DNA from 3 places in the Agrobacterium sp. 22-221-1 genome. Region 2 is predicted to be linked to each of the others. Evidence: riboswitches for the same ligand, from Rfam matches in the RefSeq annotation. Region 2 holds a riboswitch; each other region holds the start of a gene.

Region 1 (6,257 bases), on a different contig from region 2:
CATCGTCATCGGTTTTCCGCGACAGGGTGAGACGGGACGGCACAATTCCGTGGCGCTTCTGGATGGCGGCAAGATCATCGCGCTGCGCGACAAGATCGACCTGCCGAATTACGGCGAGTTCGACGAAAAGCGTGTTTTCTCGGAGGGCTCAATTTCCGGTCCCTATAATTTCCGTGGGGTCAGGATCGGCATTCCGATCTGCGAGGAAATCTGGAACGATATGGGTGTCTGCGAGACGCTCGCCGAAAGCGGGGCGGAAATCCTGCTGGTGCCGAACGGTTCGCCCTATTATCGCGGCAAGCTGGATGTGCGCCATCAGGTGGCGCTGCGGCAGGTTATCGAAAGCGGCCTGCCGCTCGTCTTCGCCAACCAGTTGGGTGGGCAGGACGAGCTGGTGTTCGACGGCGCAAGCTTCGGCTTTAATGCCGATACGACGCTCGCTTTCCAGATGAGCCAGTTCGAGGCCACACTTGCCGTCACCGACTGGAAACGCACGGCAGACGGCTGGCATTGCGACAGCGGACCTTTCTCGAAGATTCCCGAAGGCGAGGAGGCGGACTATCGAGCCTGCATGCTGGGCTTCCGCGATTACGTCAACAAGAACGGTTTCAAGAGCGTGGTTCTCGGCCTTTCCGGCGGCATCGATTCGGCCATCTGTGCCGCCCTTGCCGTCGATGCGCTGGGCGAGGAGCGGGTGCGCTGCATCATGCTGCCTTACCGTTATACATCGGAAGAATCGCTGAAGGACGCGGCCGATTGCGCCAAGGCGCTGGGCTGCCGTTACGATATCGTGCCGATTTCAGAGCCGGTGGAAGGATTCCTCTCGGCGCTTTCCGATCTCTTCGAGGGCACGGAAGAGGGCATTACCGAGGAAAACCTGCAGAGCCGCACGCGCGGCACCATTTTGATGGCCGTCTCGAACAAGTTCGGCTCCATGGTGGTGACGACGGGCAACAAGTCGGAAATGTCGGTGGGTTATGCCACGCTTTATGGCGACATGAATGGTGGTTTCAACCCCATCAAGGACCTCTACAAGATGCAGGTCTATGCCATTTCCAGCTGGCGCAACGGTAATGTGCCGCCGGGCGCGCTCGGCCCTTCCGGCGAGGTGATCCCCGCCAATATCATTTCCAAGGCGCCCTCGGCCGAATTGCGCCCCAACCAGACCGACCAGGATTCGCTGCCGCCCTATCCGGTGCTGGACGATATTCTGGAATGCCTCGTCGAGAAGGAAATGTCGGTCGAGGAAATTCTGGCGCGCGGCCATGATGTGGCGACGGTGCACCGGGTGGAGCATCTGCTTTATCTCGCCGAATACAAGCGCCGGCAATCGGCGCCGGGCGTGAAGATCACCAAGAAGAATTTTGGGCGTGACCGGCGTTATCCGATCACCAACCGGTTCCGGGATCGGTGATTAAACAGGTAGCGCGGGTAGGGAGATGTTTTGCCCGGCGTTGCCGTGCGTTTCTTCTCCCCGCCCGGGAGAAGGTGGCCCGAAGGGTCGGATGAGGGGGCAACGCTGCCGTAACTCACTGCCCTTGCCCCCTCATCCCGCTGCCGCGGACTTCTCCCGGGCGGGGAGAAGAAACAAGGGGCATGCGCTCGTTCCACAAAAAGCCTTCGTGTTTAAGCAAGCGGCGCGGAGAAAACCCCGCGCCGTTCGCTCATCTCAAATAACCTGCCCCACATCGATGCGGTTGCCATCCGGGTCTTCAAACACAAAGGCGCGCAGGCCGTAATCCTTGTCCTGCAGGCCCTTGATGATGCGCAAGCCCTGGCTCTTGCAGAGCGCATGCAGCGCATCGACATCGCTCACCATCATATGCGCCACATTGAAGGGTGCCGCCTTGTGGGTGGGCTGCAATGTCAGGTGCAGCTCGGCATTGCCCTGTTTGAGGATCATGAAGCCGACGGGGGTGCCGTTTTCGGAGGTCTTTTCAAAGCCTAGAACACCGACATAAAAATCATGGGCCTTTTCGATGTTTTTGACAGGAAGCATTGCGGCGATCCGGCCGAAGCGGATGCCGTGATCGGCGATGGTATTCATCGCGGAACCTCGGTTTTAGGAGAAACGGCAAGGGTCGCGGACGGTGCCGGAGCGCTGGCGTTTTTTCCGGTTTGAATTTGCAGGACGGTGCCTGCCGCCCTAGGATCATAATCATGGCGATGGCGGATGCAAACGGAATGTCTGCACCGGGCGCTTTGAACGAGACACGGACACGCCCGGGAGGCAGAATGCGCAGCTCCATCGAAATCTTCAACATCCGCACCCGGCAGATGCGGGTGGTGTGGCAGACGCCCGATCTTTTCGAAGCACCGAACTGGTCGCCGGATGGAAAATATCTGCTGCTGAACAGCGAAGGGCTGCTTTACCGCCTGTCCCTTGCCGGTGATGCGTCGCCGGAAAAGGTCGATACCGGCTTTGCGACGCTCTGCAACAACGATCACGGCATTTCGCCGGATGGTTCGCGCTACGCCATTTCCGACAAGGTGGAATTCGGCAAGAGCGCCATTTATCTCATGGCCTCGACGGGCGGCGCGCCACGGCTGATGACGAAAAATCTTCCCTCTTACTGGCATGGCTGGTCGCCGGATGGGAAAGGTTTTGCCTATTGCGGCATTCGCGATCAGGTCTTCGACATCTATTCGATGGATATAACAAGCGGTGCCGAGACGCGGCTGACCCATGGCGAAGGCCGCAATGACGGGCCGGATTATTCGCCTGACGGTGAGTGGATCTATTTCAATTCCAGCCGCACCGGGCGGATGCAGATCTGGCGCGTGCGGGTGGATGGCTCCGCCGTCGAGCGCATCACCGACAGCCTCTATGGCGACTGGTTTCCGCACCCGTCTCCCAAGGGAGACAAGGTGGTGTTCGTTTCCTATGACGGCGATGTCTTCGATCATCCGCGCGATCTCGATGTGCGGGTGCGGCTGATGGATATGGATGGCGGCAATGCCGAGACGCTGTTCGAACTTTTCGGCGGGCAGGGCACGATGAACTCGCCCAACTGGTCACCGGATGGGGATGAGTTCGCTTATGTCAGGTATTTCCCGGTGGAATGATGCGGTAAAAGGAGGACCCGTCATTCCGGCCTTGAGCCGGAAACCAGTCGACGCGCGTCTGCGCGGCGAAAAGACTCCTCTCAGCCCAAGGACTTGGGCTGGCTGGATTCCGGCTCAAGGCCGGAATGACGGAGGTGAGGGGTGCCATGGTCACATCGCCGCATCGCCCGCAAAGAAGCTTGCATTCGCAAACTTTTTTGCCCATAGCTTGCCTGTCAGGTGCCCGCCGTTGCGGCGGGAGAATCGGGAATCCGGTGAAAGACCGGAACGTGCCCAGCGCTGTGAGGCGGACGTTCTTTTTTAAAGCCACTGGAGCAATTCGGGAAGGCGAAAAGGGCGGATGAAGCCTAGTCAGAAGACCGGCCTGACGGGATAGACCGAACCGCGCGGACGGCGGCAGGTTGTTGTCGAGGCGGGGTGCGCATTTGCGCCCGGCCTTCGCATTGTTGGGGATAAACGATGCCAGCCGATTCGTCCGTAAGCAATCCGCCCTGCGCCAGTTCGTTCGATCATGCGCTCTCGCCCGCCCGCCCGTTTTCCTGTGAGGAACGCGAGGCGATTTATCGTGCCATCGAGACCCGTCGCGACGTGCGCGACCAGTTCCTGCCGGACCCGCTGCCGGACGATCTGGTGGAGCGTCTTTTGAAGGCGGCCCATTCCGCGCCCTCGGTCGGTTTCATGCAGCCGTGGAATTTCACCCTCGTCACCGATGGCGCGATCCGTCAGGCGGCCTTCGTGGCCTTCAGCCGCGCCAATGAGGAGGCGGCGGCGATGTTTACGGGCGAGCAGCAGGCGCTTTATCGCAGTCTCAAGCTTGAAGGCATCCGCAAGGCGCCGCTCAGCATCTGCGTCACCTGCGATCCGACGCGCGGCGGCAAGGTGGTGCTGGGCCGCACCCATAATCCGCGCACGGATGTTTATTCCACCGTCTGCGCCATCCAGAATCTCTGGCTCGCGGCGCGCGCCGAAGGCATCGGCGTCGGCTGGGTCAGCATTTTCCACGATAGCGACATTCGCACCATTCTCGATATTCCCGACCATATCGAAATCGTCGCCTGGCTTTGCCTCGGCCGTGTCGATGCGCTCTATAACGAGCCGGAACTGGCGGTGAAGGGCTGGCGGCAGCGCGTGCCGCTGGAGGAACTGGTGTTTCGTAACCGCTGGGGCGGGGTGTAGAAGCGGAGGCCTGTGAATAAGGCGGGACGTTGCCGCGTGTTTCTTCTCCCCGCCGGGGAGAAGGTGGCCCGAAGGGTCGGATGAGGGGGCAAGCTCTCCGAATATCGCTGACGCCGCCCCCTCATCCCGCTGCCGCGGACTTCTCCCCCTCGGGGAGAAGAAGCAAGGGGAGCGCGCTCGCTCCGCGATGTATGTCACTGCTGCGGCTGTATACCCTTCAATGCCGGGTTCTTCAGGTCGATCCGGCCCGTCTGGTCGGGTAAGAACTTCGGGCCTATGACGCGGACGCGGCTGTCGTTCGGGTCATAGTCGCGTTCGGGAACGGGCTGTTCCGGCGGCTTGGCGGCCTGTTGCTGTTCGGCGGGTTTCTCAGCCTTGTCAGCTTGCGGTGATGGAATGGTGGTGATGCCGGAATAGGGTTTTTCGGGCTGCGGCCGGGCGGCCTCTTCCTGCTTTTGCATTTCCTTGTGATAGGCGGCCATGTTGCAGGCGCAGCTTGGCGCTTTTGCCGTGGCGTTTCTGTAAGCGAAGGCGGTTGGCAGGTCCCTGTAGGGTTTGCCTGTTTCTGCAGACACCATATCGGCGGTTTCCTGATCCGTCATGGAGTGGAAATAAAGCTCCGTCTCGGTCCCCGGACACATCTTTTCGCACTGCTCCGCCTGGGCGCGGAAATCGAGCGGCGAAGCATTGGAGGCGATGGGGAAAAACGAGCCGTCGCAGGTGCGCACGCAGAGGGTGCGAAGCCCGCCCTCGGCGGCGGCGTTGGGGTAGGGCGAAAGCCCCGCCTGTCCCGGATCGTCGCCATTCTGCCGAAACGCGTCGGGATAACGCGTCACATCCGGAGGCGGTGGCAATTGCGTTTCCGTTTGCGGCACGGTGTTGCAGCCATTCGCATCGAGGGCGGCGAGAATGCGCTGACGCCTGATGTCGCCGTCGTCGCTACGCGCGGCCGCCATGGCGTCGTCGCGGTCACGGATGATGGCGTTGCGCTCGCTTTCCGCTTCCGCCAACGCATCGCCGATTTCGGCGCAGATACCGGCATTGGGATTGCCATAGACGATGACGCTGCCGGATGAGCAGCCATAGCCGCGCAGGTCGTTCCTGATCTTGCGGATGACGATGTTCTGGCGGGCGAGCGCATTGGCATAACGGCGCACCTCGGCCGTATTGCCGATGACGCGGGGCGGTTCGCGCAATTGCGCATAAAGCGTATCGCAGACCTGATCCGCAAAAGCGGCGGCCGGGGCGATGAAAACAAGGGGAAGCAGGAGGCCGATGATGCGGCTGCGGCGGGTCAATTGTTCGATCCGTTCGATGTCCCCGGCCGGTGGCAGGGGCGTTATACTTCACGACATCCGTGTTTCGGGAAGATAACATAAGCTGTTGCCGCAAGGCGGCAACAGCCAGTTCAAAATTGCGTTAATGCGGCCTCTATCACACCGAAGGATGCGATGCCTGCACCACGGCAAAGGCCGCCATGTTGACGACGCCGCGCGAGGTGACGCTGGGCGACAGGATATGGGCGGGCAGGGCCGTGCCGAGCAGGATCGGGCCGACATGCAGGCCCTCCGTCAGCGTGCGGGTGACGCCGAGGGTGATGTTGGCGGCATCGAGGTTCGGGAAGACCAGCAGGTTCGCTTCGCCGGTCAGCACGCTGTTCGGCATGGCGCGCTTGCGCAGCGCTTCCGAAAGGGCCGAACCGCCCTGCATTTCGCCATCCACTTCCAGTTCCGGTGCGGCTTCCTGCACGATCTTCAGGGCGCGGCGCATCTTGCGGGCGCTTTCGGAATCGCGCGAACCGAAATTGGAATGGCTGGCGAGGGCGATCTTTGGCGTGATGCCGAAGCGGCGGATTTCCTTGGCCGCGAGAATGGCCATTTCCGCCACTTCCTCGGAGGTCGGGTCATAGTTCACGAAAGTGTCGGTGAGGAACAGCGCGCCCTGCTGGGTGATGAGCAGGCTGAGGCCGGCGAAGGAACGCACGCCTTCCTGCTTGCCGATGATCTGGTTGACGT
Region 2 (6,257 bases):
AATCCTGCCGCAGATCCTCGGCTTCGAACATTGGGCGACATGGATCGTCACGCTTATGGTCGGCATTCTCGTCGGCGGCGCCATCGGCATGTTGCAGGGCTCCATCATCGCCTTCCTCAACGTGCCGTCCTTCATCGTCACGCTTGGCGGTCTGCTGGTCTGGCGCGGCGGCACATGGTTCATCACCAGCGGCCGCACCGTGGCGCCGATGGATTCAACCTTCCGCCTGATGGGCGGCGGCACCAGCGGTTCGATCGGCGCGACATGGAGCTGGATCGCCGCGGTCATCGCCTGCGTCGCCATCATTGCGGTCATCCTGAACTCCCGCCATCAGCGCCGCCGTTTCGGCTTTCCGTTGCGGCCCGTCTGGGCGGAATATTTTCTGGCCGCGCTCGGTTGCCTCGTCGTCATCGGTTTCGTGGCGGTGGTCAACAGCTACCCATGGCCGGTCAACATCGCCCGCAACTATGCCGATGCCAATGGCATCGCCTGGCCTGAAGGCGGTCTGTTCATTTCGCATGGCATCGCCATTCCGGTGCTGATGGCGCTTGCCGTGGGTGCGGTCATGACCTTCATCGCCACGCGACTGCGTTTCGGGCGTTATGTCTTCGCCATCGGCGGCAATCCGGAAGCGGCCGAACTCGCCGGCATCAAGACCCGCTGGGTGACGGTGAAAATCTTCACGCTGATGGGCGTTCTGTGCGCCATCGCGGCGGCCATCTCGACCGCCCGCCTCAACGCGGCCACCAATGCCCAGGGCGAGCTGGACGAGCTTTACACCATCGCGGCGGCCGTCATCGGCGGCACCTCGCTTGCCGGCGGTGTCGGAACCATAGCGGGCGCGATGCTCGGCGCGCTCGTCATGCAGTCGCTGCAATCCGGCATGGTGCTGGTGGGCATCGATACGCCCTTCCAGCGCATCGTCGTTGGTGTGGTTCTGGTCGTCGCCGTCTGGCTCGACACCATCTACCGCGCCCGCGCCAAGTAAGAACCGAGGAGAACTCCTATGACGGACCAAGTCACGCCCCTCGTGGAAATGCGCAATATTTCCATTTCCTTCGGCGGCATCCACGCGGTGGAAAACGCCTCTGTCGATCTTTTCCCCGGTGAGGTGGTCGCCCTTCTCGGCCACAATGGCGCGGGCAAATCGACCCTTATCAAAATTCTCTCCGGCGCATACCGGCGCGATGGCGGCGATATCCTCATCAATGGCGAGGATGCGGATATCCGCAATCCCCGCGACGCCAAGAAATACGGTATCGAGACCATCTACCAGACGCTCGCCGTGGCCGACAATGTCGATGCGGCCGCCAATCTTTATCTCGGTCGCGAGCTGAAGACGAAATGGGGCACGCTTGACGATGTCGCCATGGAAGCCTCGGCCCGCGAGGTGATGGGGCGTCTCAACCCCAATTTCCGGCGGTTCAAGGAACCGGTGAAGGCGTTATCCGGCGGCCAGCGGCAGTCTGTCGCCATCGCCCGCGCCATTCTGTTCGATGCCCGCATCCTCATCATGGACGAGCCGACGGCCGCACTCGGGCCGCAGGAAACGGCGCAGGTGGGCGATCTCGTCAAGGAGCTGAAACGGCAGGGCATCGGCATCTTCCTCATCAGCCACGATATTCACGATGTCTTCGATCTGGCCGACAGGGTTTTCGTGATGAAGAACGGAAAGGTGGTGGGCCATGCCCGCACGCAGGATGTCACCAAGGACGAAGTGCTTGGCATGATCATTCTGGGCAAGGTGCCGGCCGGTGCGGTGCCGGGGCCGGGTGCGGTCGCGCTCTGAATTAGGTGAAATAAAGATATAAAGATTTCTTTATGTCTATTGACATCGTGACGCCCGTGGTGAGAAATGCGGGTGTCATGGTTCTCCGGGCCTGATTATTTCAATCCTGGAGCTAAGAGGGAATCCGGTGCGCCGACGATCGGCAAGACCGGAGCTGCCCCCGCAACTGTAAGCGGCGAGCCTTTGTCCAACACGTCACTGGGTAACCCCCGGGAAGACGGACAAAGGCGACGACCCGTAAGCCAGGAGACCTGCCAGGACAAAATAACGTCCACGGGCGGGGTGTCCCGGTGGTTGCTGCAATGGTCCGGCAAAGGCCGGGCCTGCACGCGTCCGCTTTACCCATGCCCCCACAACCAAATGGGGTATGACAATGCCAGACAAGACCATTCCAGTCGCATCGCTCGGTTTTCCGAGGATCGGACGCCATCGCGAACTGAAGTTCGCGCTTGAAGGCTTCTGGTCCGGCAAGATTTCCGAGACGGAACTGCTCGAAACCGCTGCCCGGCTGCGTGCCGAAAACTGGGCGCTTCAGCGTGAGAAGGGGATTACCCATATCCCGTCCAACGATTTCTCCCTCTACGATCATGTCCTCGATACGGCCGTGATGGTGGGCGCCATTCCATCCCTTTATGGATGGGCGGGTGGGGATGTTTCCCTCTCCAACTATTTCGCCATGGCGCGCGGCAGCCAGAGCGAAGGGCATGCAGGCTGCGGCCATGGGCATGAAGGACATTCGCATCATGGTCAGGGCGTTCCGGCGCTGGAAATGACCAAATGGTTCGACACCAACTATCACTACATGGTGCCGGAGGTTTCAGAGGATCAGCATTTCGTGCTCACCTCGCAAAAGCCGGTCGACCACTTCCTTGAGGCGAAGGCGCTCGGCATCCATACGCGTCCGGTCATTCTCGGCCCGGTCACGTTCCTGAAGCTTGCCAAGGCGCGCGAGGCAGCCTTCAAGCCTCTCGATCTGCTGGCAAGGTTGCTGCCCATCTATGAAGAGCTGCTGCGTCGCCTGCGAGCGGCCGGTGCCGACTGGGTGCAGATCGACGAGCCGGTCGCCGTGCTCGATCTTTCCGAGGGGGAGCGGCACGCGCTGGCTATAGCCTATCGGGCTTTGTCGAAGGCCGCGCCGGATTTGAAAATCTTGCTCGCCACCTATTTCGGTGGGCTTGAGGATAATCTCGAAGCCGTCGCAGCGCTTCCGGTCGCGGGCCTTCATATCGATCTGGTGCGAGCACCCGATGCGCTGGAGGCGGTGTTGAAGGCTTTGCCGGGAAATCGCGTCCTGTCGCTGGGTGTCATCGACGGCCGCAACATCTGGCGCGCTGATCTCGCTGCAATTATTACCCGATTGGAACCGGTGATCGCGGCACGCGGTGCGGCGGCGTTTCAGATCGCGCCGTCCTGCTCGCTGCTGCATGTCCCGGTCGATCTCGAACTGGAAACCGGCCTCGATGCCGATCTGAAAAGCTGGCTTTCCTTCGCCACCCAGAAGCTCGGCGAACTTGCCACGCTTGGCAGGGCTCTCGGTGAGGGCAAGGCTGCTGTCGCGACGGAACTGGAGGCTGCCTCCAAGGCCGTTGCCGCGCGTGCATCCTCGCCGAAGGTGACGGACGCCGCCGTGCAGAAGCGTATCGCGACGATTGGCGAGGCCGACAGGAAGCGGGTGAGCCCGTTTGCCGAGCGGCAGAAAGTGCAGTCGCAGGCCATTGCGCTGCCGCTTTTCCCGACGACGACCATCGGCTCCTTCCCGCAGACGCCGGAGGTGCGCAAGGCCAGATCGGCGCATTCCAAGGGCGCGCTGACGGATGCGCAATATGAAAAATTCCTGCAGAAGGAAACCGAAATGACCATTCGCTGGCAGGAGGAAATCGGTCTCGACGTTCTCGTGCATGGCGAGTTCGAGCGCAATGACATGGTGCAATATTTCGGCGAACAGCTTTCCGGTTTCGCTTTCACCCAGCATGCATGGGTGCAGAGTTACGGCTCGCGTTATGTGCGTCCACCCATTATTTTCGGCGACGTGTCGCGTCCGAAAGCGATGACGGTTCGCTGGTGGGAATATTCGCAGTCGCTCACCGACAAACCCGTCAAGGGCATGCTGACCGGGCCGGTGACGATCCTCAACTGGTCCTTCGTCCGCGACGATATCGCCAGAAGCCTGACATGCCGCCAGATCGCGCTCGCCATCCGCGATGAGGTCAATGATCTCGAAGCGGCCGGTGCGCAGATGATCCAGATCGATGAGGCAGCTCTTCGCGAAGGACTGCCGCTTCGGCACCGGCATTGGCAGGATTATCTCGGCTGGGCGGTGGAATGCTTCCGCATTTGCTCCAGCGGTGTGGGCGACCGCACACAGGTTCACACCCATATGTGCTATTCCGAATTCAACCAGATCATCGATGCCATTGCTGCCATGGACGCCGACGTGATCTCCATCGAGACCTCGCGTTCGAAGATGGAATTGCTGGATGCGTTTCGGACCTACAAATACCCGAACCAGATCGGTCCCGGCGTTTACGACATCCATTCCCCGCGTGTGCCGGCGGTTGGAGAAATGGTCGATCTTCTGGCGCTGGCGCGAGAGCGGCTTGACGACCGGCAGCTCTGGATCAATCCGGATTGCGGCCTGAAGACGCGTAAATGGGAAGAGGTCAGGCCGGCCCTGGTCAACATGGTCGCCGCCGCTGCCAAGCTTCGCCGCGCGGTGCTCTGATATGAATGGAGGCCCGGCGAGAACCGGGCCTCCATCATGGCTTCCGCCGGGAAAATGTGGGGGAGGGCATATGAATGCCTCTCCGGGAGGATGGAGCCAGCCGGACAGGCAGATGAACGTTTCCGGGCCTACGACTGGAGATCGGTGTGGAAACGCTCAATCCCGGCGGATTTACGCCGTTGCGAAAGCGCTCAATGCAGGTCGGCCTGTGCGAAGACGCCGACATTCAGCTCTGCGCTTACCGGCGGCAGACCCTGCTGATTGATGTCCTGGGCCAGCGACAACAATGCCATCTCCAGGAAATAGGTCGACATGCCCAGTTCCAGAGATTTCGAGCGCTGGCAAAGATAGGAAACCATCCGCCCGAGCGCCAGAATCTCGTCTGCATTGTCCTGTTCAAGTATAGCTGTGGTAGACGCCGCCATGATTCCCTCTCGACAGTCGACAGTATGAAAACGCGATAATGTTGCGTTGTTCATTTTCGACCACATCGAGCGTCACGCGAGCGTCACACCTGCGTCAATCGTCGTTTTTGTCCGCCGGCGCGGCGGCATTTTCCGCCGCTTCAGTCGCGGCGAGCGATGTCACGAGAGCGACGATGCTTCTGCGCACGGCGGCGCTCTTGATGCGCGAAAAGGCCTGGTTGAGCGAAAAGCCTTCATTCGAGGCCACGAAGGTCTGCATGGCATTGATCGTGCCAAGGGCCGGATTGGCCGGGTCGCCATCGGGCGTGGCATTGGCGAACAGGGAGCTGACCTCAACGCCGAGAATCGACGCAATGGCCTGCAGACGGGACGCGCCGACGCGATTGGCGCCCTTTTCATACTTCTGGACCTGCTGGAAGGTGATGCCCAATCGCCCGGCCAGCGCACTCTGGCTCATGCCGAGCGACTTGCGGCGCATTCTGATTTGTGCGCCGACATGGACGTCGATCGGGCTGGGTAGTTTGGCGTGCATTACAAATTCCTCCGGTTGAGGTTCTTAAATCCGATGATTATCAATTAATATTGTTGAAGGTATACATTCAACACAATTTCCACGGGTATTATGACGCTTTATTGACGAAATTGCACGATTTTTCGTTCATAATCGCGTGTATGGGCCGCGATTTATTATTTTTGTTGCACAACGCAACGCACCGTTGCGGCTGGAAAGATGGCTCCATCCGGCCACGCCGATGGTCTGAAAGCCGATTCTGTCCCAAATTTCTCGGTTCATTGCATCGAATTCCTCAAGCGACTCGGTATCGCCGAAATGCGGAACCCAGACGAATGGCCGTTTCTGACCGGAACGTATGACATTTTCAAGAAGGACATTGTTGTAAAGTCTGGGCAGGCATTTGTTGGTGTCGATGGCCGGCGAAAGCGGGATGGGATTTCGTTCTATCGCAAAGCCCTGCCGTGCGAGCCAAAGTGCCGAGGCGTCCAGTTTTCGTTTCAGCTCGGTTGCGGCGCGGGCATTGCATCCGCCATGCGCGACAGGGTCGGCAACGAGCAATAGCGGCCGGCCGCCGCTTCTCAGACCGGTGACGGAAACGAACTGGTCAACGTGGAAGCCGCATTGGTGCATTTTTTTGCCGGCAATCTCCGCTCCGCAAGTTTCCATCGCGGAAAAATCGGAAGAGACCGGGACTTTGCCGAGATCTTCCGGCCGATATCCGAAACTGAAGATGCTTCTGCCGTCGAGAGCCTGAATTTTTCGCCACCGCTGCGAAGGGATGGCGGCATTCCTTCCGATCCCCCTGTC
Region 3 (6,257 bases), on a different contig from region 2:
CGAGGTCAGGCGGTTCCAGACTTCGAGGTCTTTGTCGTCCTCGATGCGGTTCCAGTTGACCGCGCGGATGCGGGACACGGGTTTTACGGCGATGTTCATTGTCTTGTCCCTCAATTCAGAGCGTGCAGGAAACGCAGCCCTGAACCTGCGTGCCTTCCAGCGCCATCTGGCGCAAACGGATGTAGTAGATGGTCTTGATGCCCTTCTTCCAGGCATAGATCTGCGCCCGATTGATATCACGCGTCGTCGCCGTATCGCGGAAGAACAGCGTCAGCGACAGGCCCTGATCGACATGCTGGGTCGCGGCCGCATAGGTGTCGATGATCTTTTCCGGGCCGATCTCGTAGGCATCCTGATAATATTCAAGATTATCATTGGAGAGATAGGAAGCCGGGTAATAAACGCGGCCGATCTTGCCCTCTTTGCGGATTTCGATCTTCGAAACGATCGGATGAATGGAGGAGGTGGAGTGGTTGATATAGGAGATCGAGCCTGTCGGTGGCACAGCCTGAAGGTTCTGGTTATAGAGACCGGACGCCATGACGTCCTTCTTCAATACCGCCCAGTCCTCCCGCGTCGGAATGGCGATGCCGGCCTTTTCAAACAGCGCCTTCACCTTTTCCGTCGCAGGCAACCATTCCCGGTCGGTATATTTGTCGAAATAGTCGCCCGAGGCATATTTGGAGTTCTCAAAGCCCTTGAAGCTCTGGCCCCTTTCCACCGCCAGCCGGTTGCTGGCGCGGATAGCGTGATAGGTCACCGTGTAGAAATAGATATTGGTGAAATCGACGCCTTCTTCGGAACCGTAGAAGATGCGCTCACGCGCCAGATAACCGTGCAGGTTCATCTGGCCAAGCCCGATGGCGTGGCTGGCATCATTGCCCTTTTCCACCGAAGGAACGGACGAGATGTGGCTCATGTCCGACACTGCCGTCAGCGCCCGGATGGAGGTCTCGATCGTCTTGCCGAAATCGGCGGAATCCATCGCCGAAGCAATATTGAGCGAGCCGAGATTGCAGGAAATATCCTTGCCCATATGGCTATAGGACAGATCGGCGTTGAACTCGCTCGCTTCGCTGACCTGCAGGATTTCCGAGCAGAGATTGCTCATGCTGATGCGGCCGGCAACCGGATTGGCGCGGTTCACCGTATCCTCGAACATGATATAGGGGTAACCGCTCTCGAACTGGATTTCGGCGATCACCTGGAAGAATTCGCGCGCCTTGATCTTCTTCTTGCGGATGCGGCTGTCGGCAACCATTTCATGATATTTTTCGCTGACCGAAATCTCGGTCAACGGCACGCCATAGACACGCTCCAAGTCATAGGGCGAGAACAGATACATATCCTCATTGTTGCGGGCGAGTTCGAAAGTGATGTCGGGGATCACCACGCCGAGCGACAGGGTTTTGATGCGGATTTTTTCGTCGGCGTTTTCGCGCTTGGTATCGAGGAAGCGCATGATATCCGGGTGGTGGGCATGCAGATAGACCGCGCCGGCACCCTGGCGCGCGCCAAGCTGGTTGGCATAGGAAAAAGAATCTTCCAGCAGCTTCATGACGGGAATAACGCCGGAAGACTGGTTTTCGATCTGTTTGATCGGCGCTCCGAATTCGCGAATATTGGTTAAGGACAGCGCCACGCCGCCACCGCGCTTGGAAAGCTGCAGCGCCGAATTGATAGAGCGACCAATGCTTTCCATATTGTCTTCCACACGCAGCAGAAAACACGAGACCAGCTCACCACGGCTCTTCTTGCCGGCGTTGAGGAAGGTCGGCGTTGCCGGCTGGAAGCGGCCTGAAATGATTTCATCGACCAGATTGCGGGCAAGCTGCTCATCGCCACGCGCAAGGGCCAGCGCCACCATGCAGACGCGATCCTCGTAACGCTCCAGATAACGTTTTCCGTCGAAGGTCTTCAGTGTGTAGGAAGTGTAATATTTGAAGGCGCCGAGAAAGGTCGGGAAGCGGAACTTCCGGGCATAGGCTTCGTCATAGAGGTCACGGACGAAATTGAAGGAATACTGATCCAGCACTTCCTGTTCGTAATATCCCTCAGTCACCAGATAATCGAGCTTTTCCCTGAGGTTATGGAAAAAGACGGTATTCTGGTTGACGTGCTGGAGGAAATATTGCCGGGCGGCCAGGCGATCCTTGTCGAGCTGGATCTTTCCGTTCTCGTCGTAAAGGTTCAGCATCGCGTTCAGCGCGTGGTAGTCCAGAGCCGCATCGAGCGGTTTCTGGGTTGCGGCTGCCGGCTGTTTGGCGTCCTTGCGCATGGCGCTCGAGGTCAGCGTGTCCAAAATCGTTCCAATCCATGTTTGACGTTGGCGACATCTTCCTCCGTGCCGAGAAGCTCGAAGCGATAGAGAAACGGCACGGCGCATTTGCGCGAGACGATATCTCCGGCGGATGCGAAAGCTGCGCCAAAATTCGTGTTTCCCGCCGCGATGACGCCGCGAATAAGATTTCGGTTGGAGGGCTGGTTCAAAAACCGGATGACCGGTTTCGGCACGGCACCTTTCGTCCCGCCGCCCCCATAGGTGGGGGTGACGAGCACATAGGGCTCAGACACATGGGGAACATCTTCCTCCGCGCCGAGCGGCAGGCGAAACAGACGCCGTCCCAGTTTCAGAAGGAAACGATGGGTGTTTTCAGAGCGGCTGGAATAATAGACGATCAGGCCCATCGCCCCGCCGCCTCAGCTGATAGAGCCGATCATATCCGGCCGGAAACCCGCCCAATGGCGTTCGCCGGCAACGACCACCGGAACCTGCATGTAACCGAGACCGCGGACATGATCGAGCGCATCCGCATCTTCGGAAATATCGACAATCTCATAGGGGACGCCGATGCGGTCGAGAGCGCGATAGGTGGCGGTGCATTGGACGCAGGCGGGCTTGCTGTAAACGGTGACGGTCATGATTTCCTCTTTCGAAGCCGGTTTCGGACACGGCTCAACATTGCCGATTGCAATTACAATCGGGCGGCGATGGATCTGTCATTGGGGTGGGCGTGCGCGGCTTTTAGCCGCGTAAAATCACTCTCTACGCCGACGAGCGCAGCAACTCAAACAAATGAACTGGCATGACTTCACCCCGAAGCTTGTTCTGGAGGGGGCAGAAAAGGGCGCACGCAAATCATTTGCGTCATACACCTTCCTCCGGACACCCCGCCCGTGGACGTTTGCGCTCAAGGCAGGTCTCCTGACTTGCGGGTCACAACATCTATTCCGGCCTTCCCGGAGCTTTTGGCTCCAGTGACCCAAATCGGAACGATGCTCACCGCTTACAGTTGCGGGGGCAGTTTCGGCATTGCTTCACCTTTGATGGCGTTACGCACCGAATTCCCGTCTTAGCTCCCGACTCTTGCGAATCGGAAGAACCTCGAACACCACATATAGTATATGAGGAAATTTTCGCGTCAATGAATAGACACACAAAAGCCCCGCCCTGTGGATCAAAAAGATTCAACACATGGTCAACAAAGGCTTAACAGCACATGCTCGCCGCCGCCCAAAGAGAGAAAAGCGTTAATCTATTCCCAGATATCGATGCGGATATCGGCGGGACGGGCGTTTTCGATCACCCTTTTTCCGTTCGGAAGATCGTTTTCGAAAAGTTTGGCGTGGATCTGGGCCTCGTCGAGACCATAGCCCAGCCACCTTTTCCGCAGCCTCTCCTCAAGCACCACGACGGACGGCCCTACAAAAATGGTGAGGTCGAAGCTTGTGGAAAGAGTTGTCCACGGCGCCTCGTCCAGCAGCAGATAATTGCCTTCAGCAAGGATAAAGCGTGTTTCCGGCGCAACCGCACGAGCAGACGCTATGGCGATTTCACGGGAGCGGTCGAAAACCGGAACAAGCACCTCCTGCTCGCCCTTGCGGACGGCGCAGACGATATCGAGGAAACCGCGCACGTCGAATGTTTCCGGCGCGCCTTTTCGCGGCAGCAGCCCCCGCTCTTCAAGGATGCCATTGTCCATATGGAAGCCATCCATGGGCAGGACGGCGGCCGTTTCGCCCCGTGCCAGCAAAGCATCACAAAGGGCATCCGCCAGCGTGGATTTGCCGGCCCCAGGGGGACCGGCAATGGCGACGATAAAACGGAATTTACCTTCTGCCCGCCGAAGAACGTCTTCGGCGATCGTTTCAAGCTTCAGCGTCATGCGGCAAGCGTTTCCTTCGGCGCTTCCTTGGCGCCAGTCATGAAGGCGACGGCGTCGGACATGGAGTAGTCCTTCGGATTTATGACACACAGGCGCTTGCCGAGCCGGTGGATATGGATGCGATCCGCGACCTCGAAGACATGCGGCATGTTGTGCGAGATGAGGACGATCGGCAGGCCTCTCGAGCGCACATCCAGAATAAGCTCCAGAACACGCCGGCTTTCCTTGACGCCAAGCGCCGCCGTCGGCTCGTCAAGAATGACGACCTTGGAGCCGAAGGCCGCTGCACGCGCCACAGCCACACCCTGACGCTGACCGCCGGAGAGGGTTTCCACCGCCTGGTTGATGTTCTGGATCGTCATCAGGCCGAGTTCCGACAGTTTCTCGCGGGCGAATTTTTCCATGGCCGGGCGGTCCAGCGCCCGGAACAGGCTGCCCTGAATGCCGGGTTTGCGGATTTCACGGCCGAGAAACATATTGTCGGCTATGGAAAGCGCCGGTGACAGGGCGAGGTTCTGATAGACCGTCTCGATGCCGGCCTTGCGCGCCTCTATCGGCGAGCGGAACTGGACGGGCTGGCCTTCCAGCCGGATTTCCCCTTCATCGGGTGTCACCGCACCGGAAATCGCCTTGATGAGAGAGGATTTGCCGGCGCCGTTATCACCGATCACCGCCAGGATTTCGCCCGGATAGAGGTCGAAATCGGCATGGTCGAGGGCGGTCACACGACCGTAGCGCTTGACGAGATTGCGTGCTGTGAGAATGGGTTCTTTTGCCATCAGCCTGCTACCTTTCTGATCCACTGGTCGATTGCGACAGCCATGATGATAAGGACGCCGATCAACAGATAGGTCCATTGCGGGTCTGTTCCGATAAGCCTGAGGCCAAGCGAAAAGACACCGACGATCAGGGCGCCGAAGATCATGCCCATGATAGAGCCACGCCCGCCGAACAGCGACAGGCCGCCGATAACCACCGCAGTGATGGATTCGATATTGGCGAATTGACCGGCGGTCGGCGAAACCGAGCCGATGCGGCCGATCAAGGCCCAGCCAGCGAAGGCGCAGATGAGGCCGGACAGCGTGTAAACGGTGGTCAGCATCCGCGTGACGTTGACACCAGCAAGTTCGGCGGCATCCGGATCGTCACCCACAGCATAAAGGTGGCGACCCCAGGCGGTGCGGTTCAGCACATACCAGAGAAGGGCGACGAGCAGGACCATAGCGATGACGCCATAGGTGAAGACCGCGCTGCCGACTCGGATATTGGCGCCGAAGAATTGCAGGATCGGCGCCTGCTGGGCGATATCCTGGGCGCGGATCGTCTCGTTTGCGGAATAGAGGAAGTTTGTCGCCAGTACGATCTGCCACATGCCGAGCGTGACTATGAAGGGCGGCAGGCGCATGCGCGAGACCAGAATACCGTTGATGAAGCCGCAAAACGCGCCGACGGCAAGGCCGCAGAGAATGGAGAGTTCCGCCGGAAGACCGTAACGGAAGGTGAACTGTCCCATGATGACGGAGGACAGGACCATGATCGCGCCAACCGACAGATCAATGCCCGCCGTCAGGATGACCAGCGACTGCGCCGCCCCGACAATACCGACGATGGCGACCTGCTGCAAAATAAGGGTCAGCGTGAAGGCCGAGAAAAACTTGCCGCCGAGAAGCAGGCCGAAAACAATCAGCGACAGCACCAGAACGATAAGCGGAACGGCCGCCGGGCTGGAGTGGAGAAAGTGCTGTAGTTTTTCCAGCACGCTCTTGTCGTGCGTATCGAAAGCGGCGACCTGCGTCGAACTTCCCGAAAGCACTTTTTCAAATTCATTATGCGGCTGAGCCCGCACCGGCTGATCGCTCATGGATTTTCCTCCCGATCGCTCTATCGCACCAGCCCTGACAACCGGGGTCTATCTCCAAAGAGAATGATGCGTAGATTTCAAAGTGTTGTGAAGCGGCCTATGCCATCCCCGCAGGACGCGTGACGCGCTCGTTTTGTTCCTTTGTCCGATCCCCCGGATCGTGCCCGATATTCATTCTGGTCCAAGGGCGGGGGCACGAATGCCCCCGCGGGTTTCAACGGTGAGGCATC

The links. Region 2 has a riboswitch for cobalamin ahead of metE (5-methyltetrahydropteroyltriglutamate--homocysteine S-methyltransferase). Riboswitches for the same ligand answer to the same signal wherever they lie in the genome.
Region 1: it holds a riboswitch for cobalamin, as region 2 does, so the genes downstream of both, bluB (5,6-dimethylbenzimidazole synthase) here and metE (5-methyltetrahydropteroyltriglutamate--homocysteine S-methyltransferase) in region 2, are expected to answer to the same signal.
Region 3: it holds a riboswitch for cobalamin, as region 2 does, so the genes downstream of both, nrdH (glutaredoxin-like protein NrdH) here and metE (5-methyltetrahydropteroyltriglutamate--homocysteine S-methyltransferase) in region 2, are expected to answer to the same signal.

What each region holds. Positions count from the first base shown of each region.
Region 1 is NZ_JBNWCL010000025.1:2,957-9,213, reverse strand. It holds gene ACQZ5N_RS24375 (NAD+ synthase) at 1-1,414, shown strand, start outside; gene ACQZ5N_RS24370 (glyoxalase superfamily protein) at 1,670-2,047, opposite strand; gene ACQZ5N_RS24365 (TolB family protein) at 2,236-3,066, shown strand; cobalamin riboswitch at 3,267-3,448, shown strand; gene bluB (5,6-dimethylbenzimidazole synthase) at 3,526-4,242, shown strand; gene ACQZ5N_RS24355 (DUF2865 domain-containing protein) at 4,437-5,540, opposite strand; gene ACQZ5N_RS24350 (NADP-dependent malic enzyme) at 5,677-6,257, opposite strand, start outside.
Region 2 is NZ_JBNWCL010000003.1:335,393-341,649, forward strand. It holds gene ACQZ5N_RS07270 (sugar ABC transporter permease) at 1-988, shown strand, start outside; gene ACQZ5N_RS07275 (ATP-binding cassette domain-containing protein) at 1,007-1,789, shown strand; cobalamin riboswitch at 1,851-2,062, shown strand; gene metE (5-methyltetrahydropteroyltriglutamate--homocysteine S-methyltransferase) at 2,163-4,511, shown strand; gene ACQZ5N_RS07285 (hypothetical protein) at 4,703-4,936, opposite strand; gene ACQZ5N_RS07290 (helix-turn-helix domain-containing protein) at 5,031-5,468, opposite strand; gene ACQZ5N_RS07295 (hypothetical protein) at 5,595-6,257, opposite strand, start outside.
Region 3 is NZ_JBNWCL010000007.1:311,780-318,036, forward strand. It holds gene nrdF (class 1b ribonucleoside-diphosphate reductase subunit beta) at 1-99, opposite strand, end outside; gene nrdE (class 1b ribonucleoside-diphosphate reductase subunit alpha) at 116-2,278, opposite strand; gene nrdI (class Ib ribonucleoside-diphosphate reductase assembly flavoprotein NrdI) at 2,290-2,688, opposite strand; gene nrdH (glutaredoxin-like protein NrdH) at 2,701-2,922, opposite strand; cobalamin riboswitch at 3,179-3,403, opposite strand; gene ACQZ5N_RS13830 (nucleoside triphosphate hydrolase) at 3,537-4,166, opposite strand; gene ACQZ5N_RS13835 (ATP-binding cassette domain-containing protein) at 4,163-4,945, opposite strand; gene ACQZ5N_RS13840 (ABC transporter permease) at 4,945-6,027, opposite strand; gene ACQZ5N_RS13845 (sugar ABC transporter substrate-binding protein) at 6,256-6,257, opposite strand, start outside.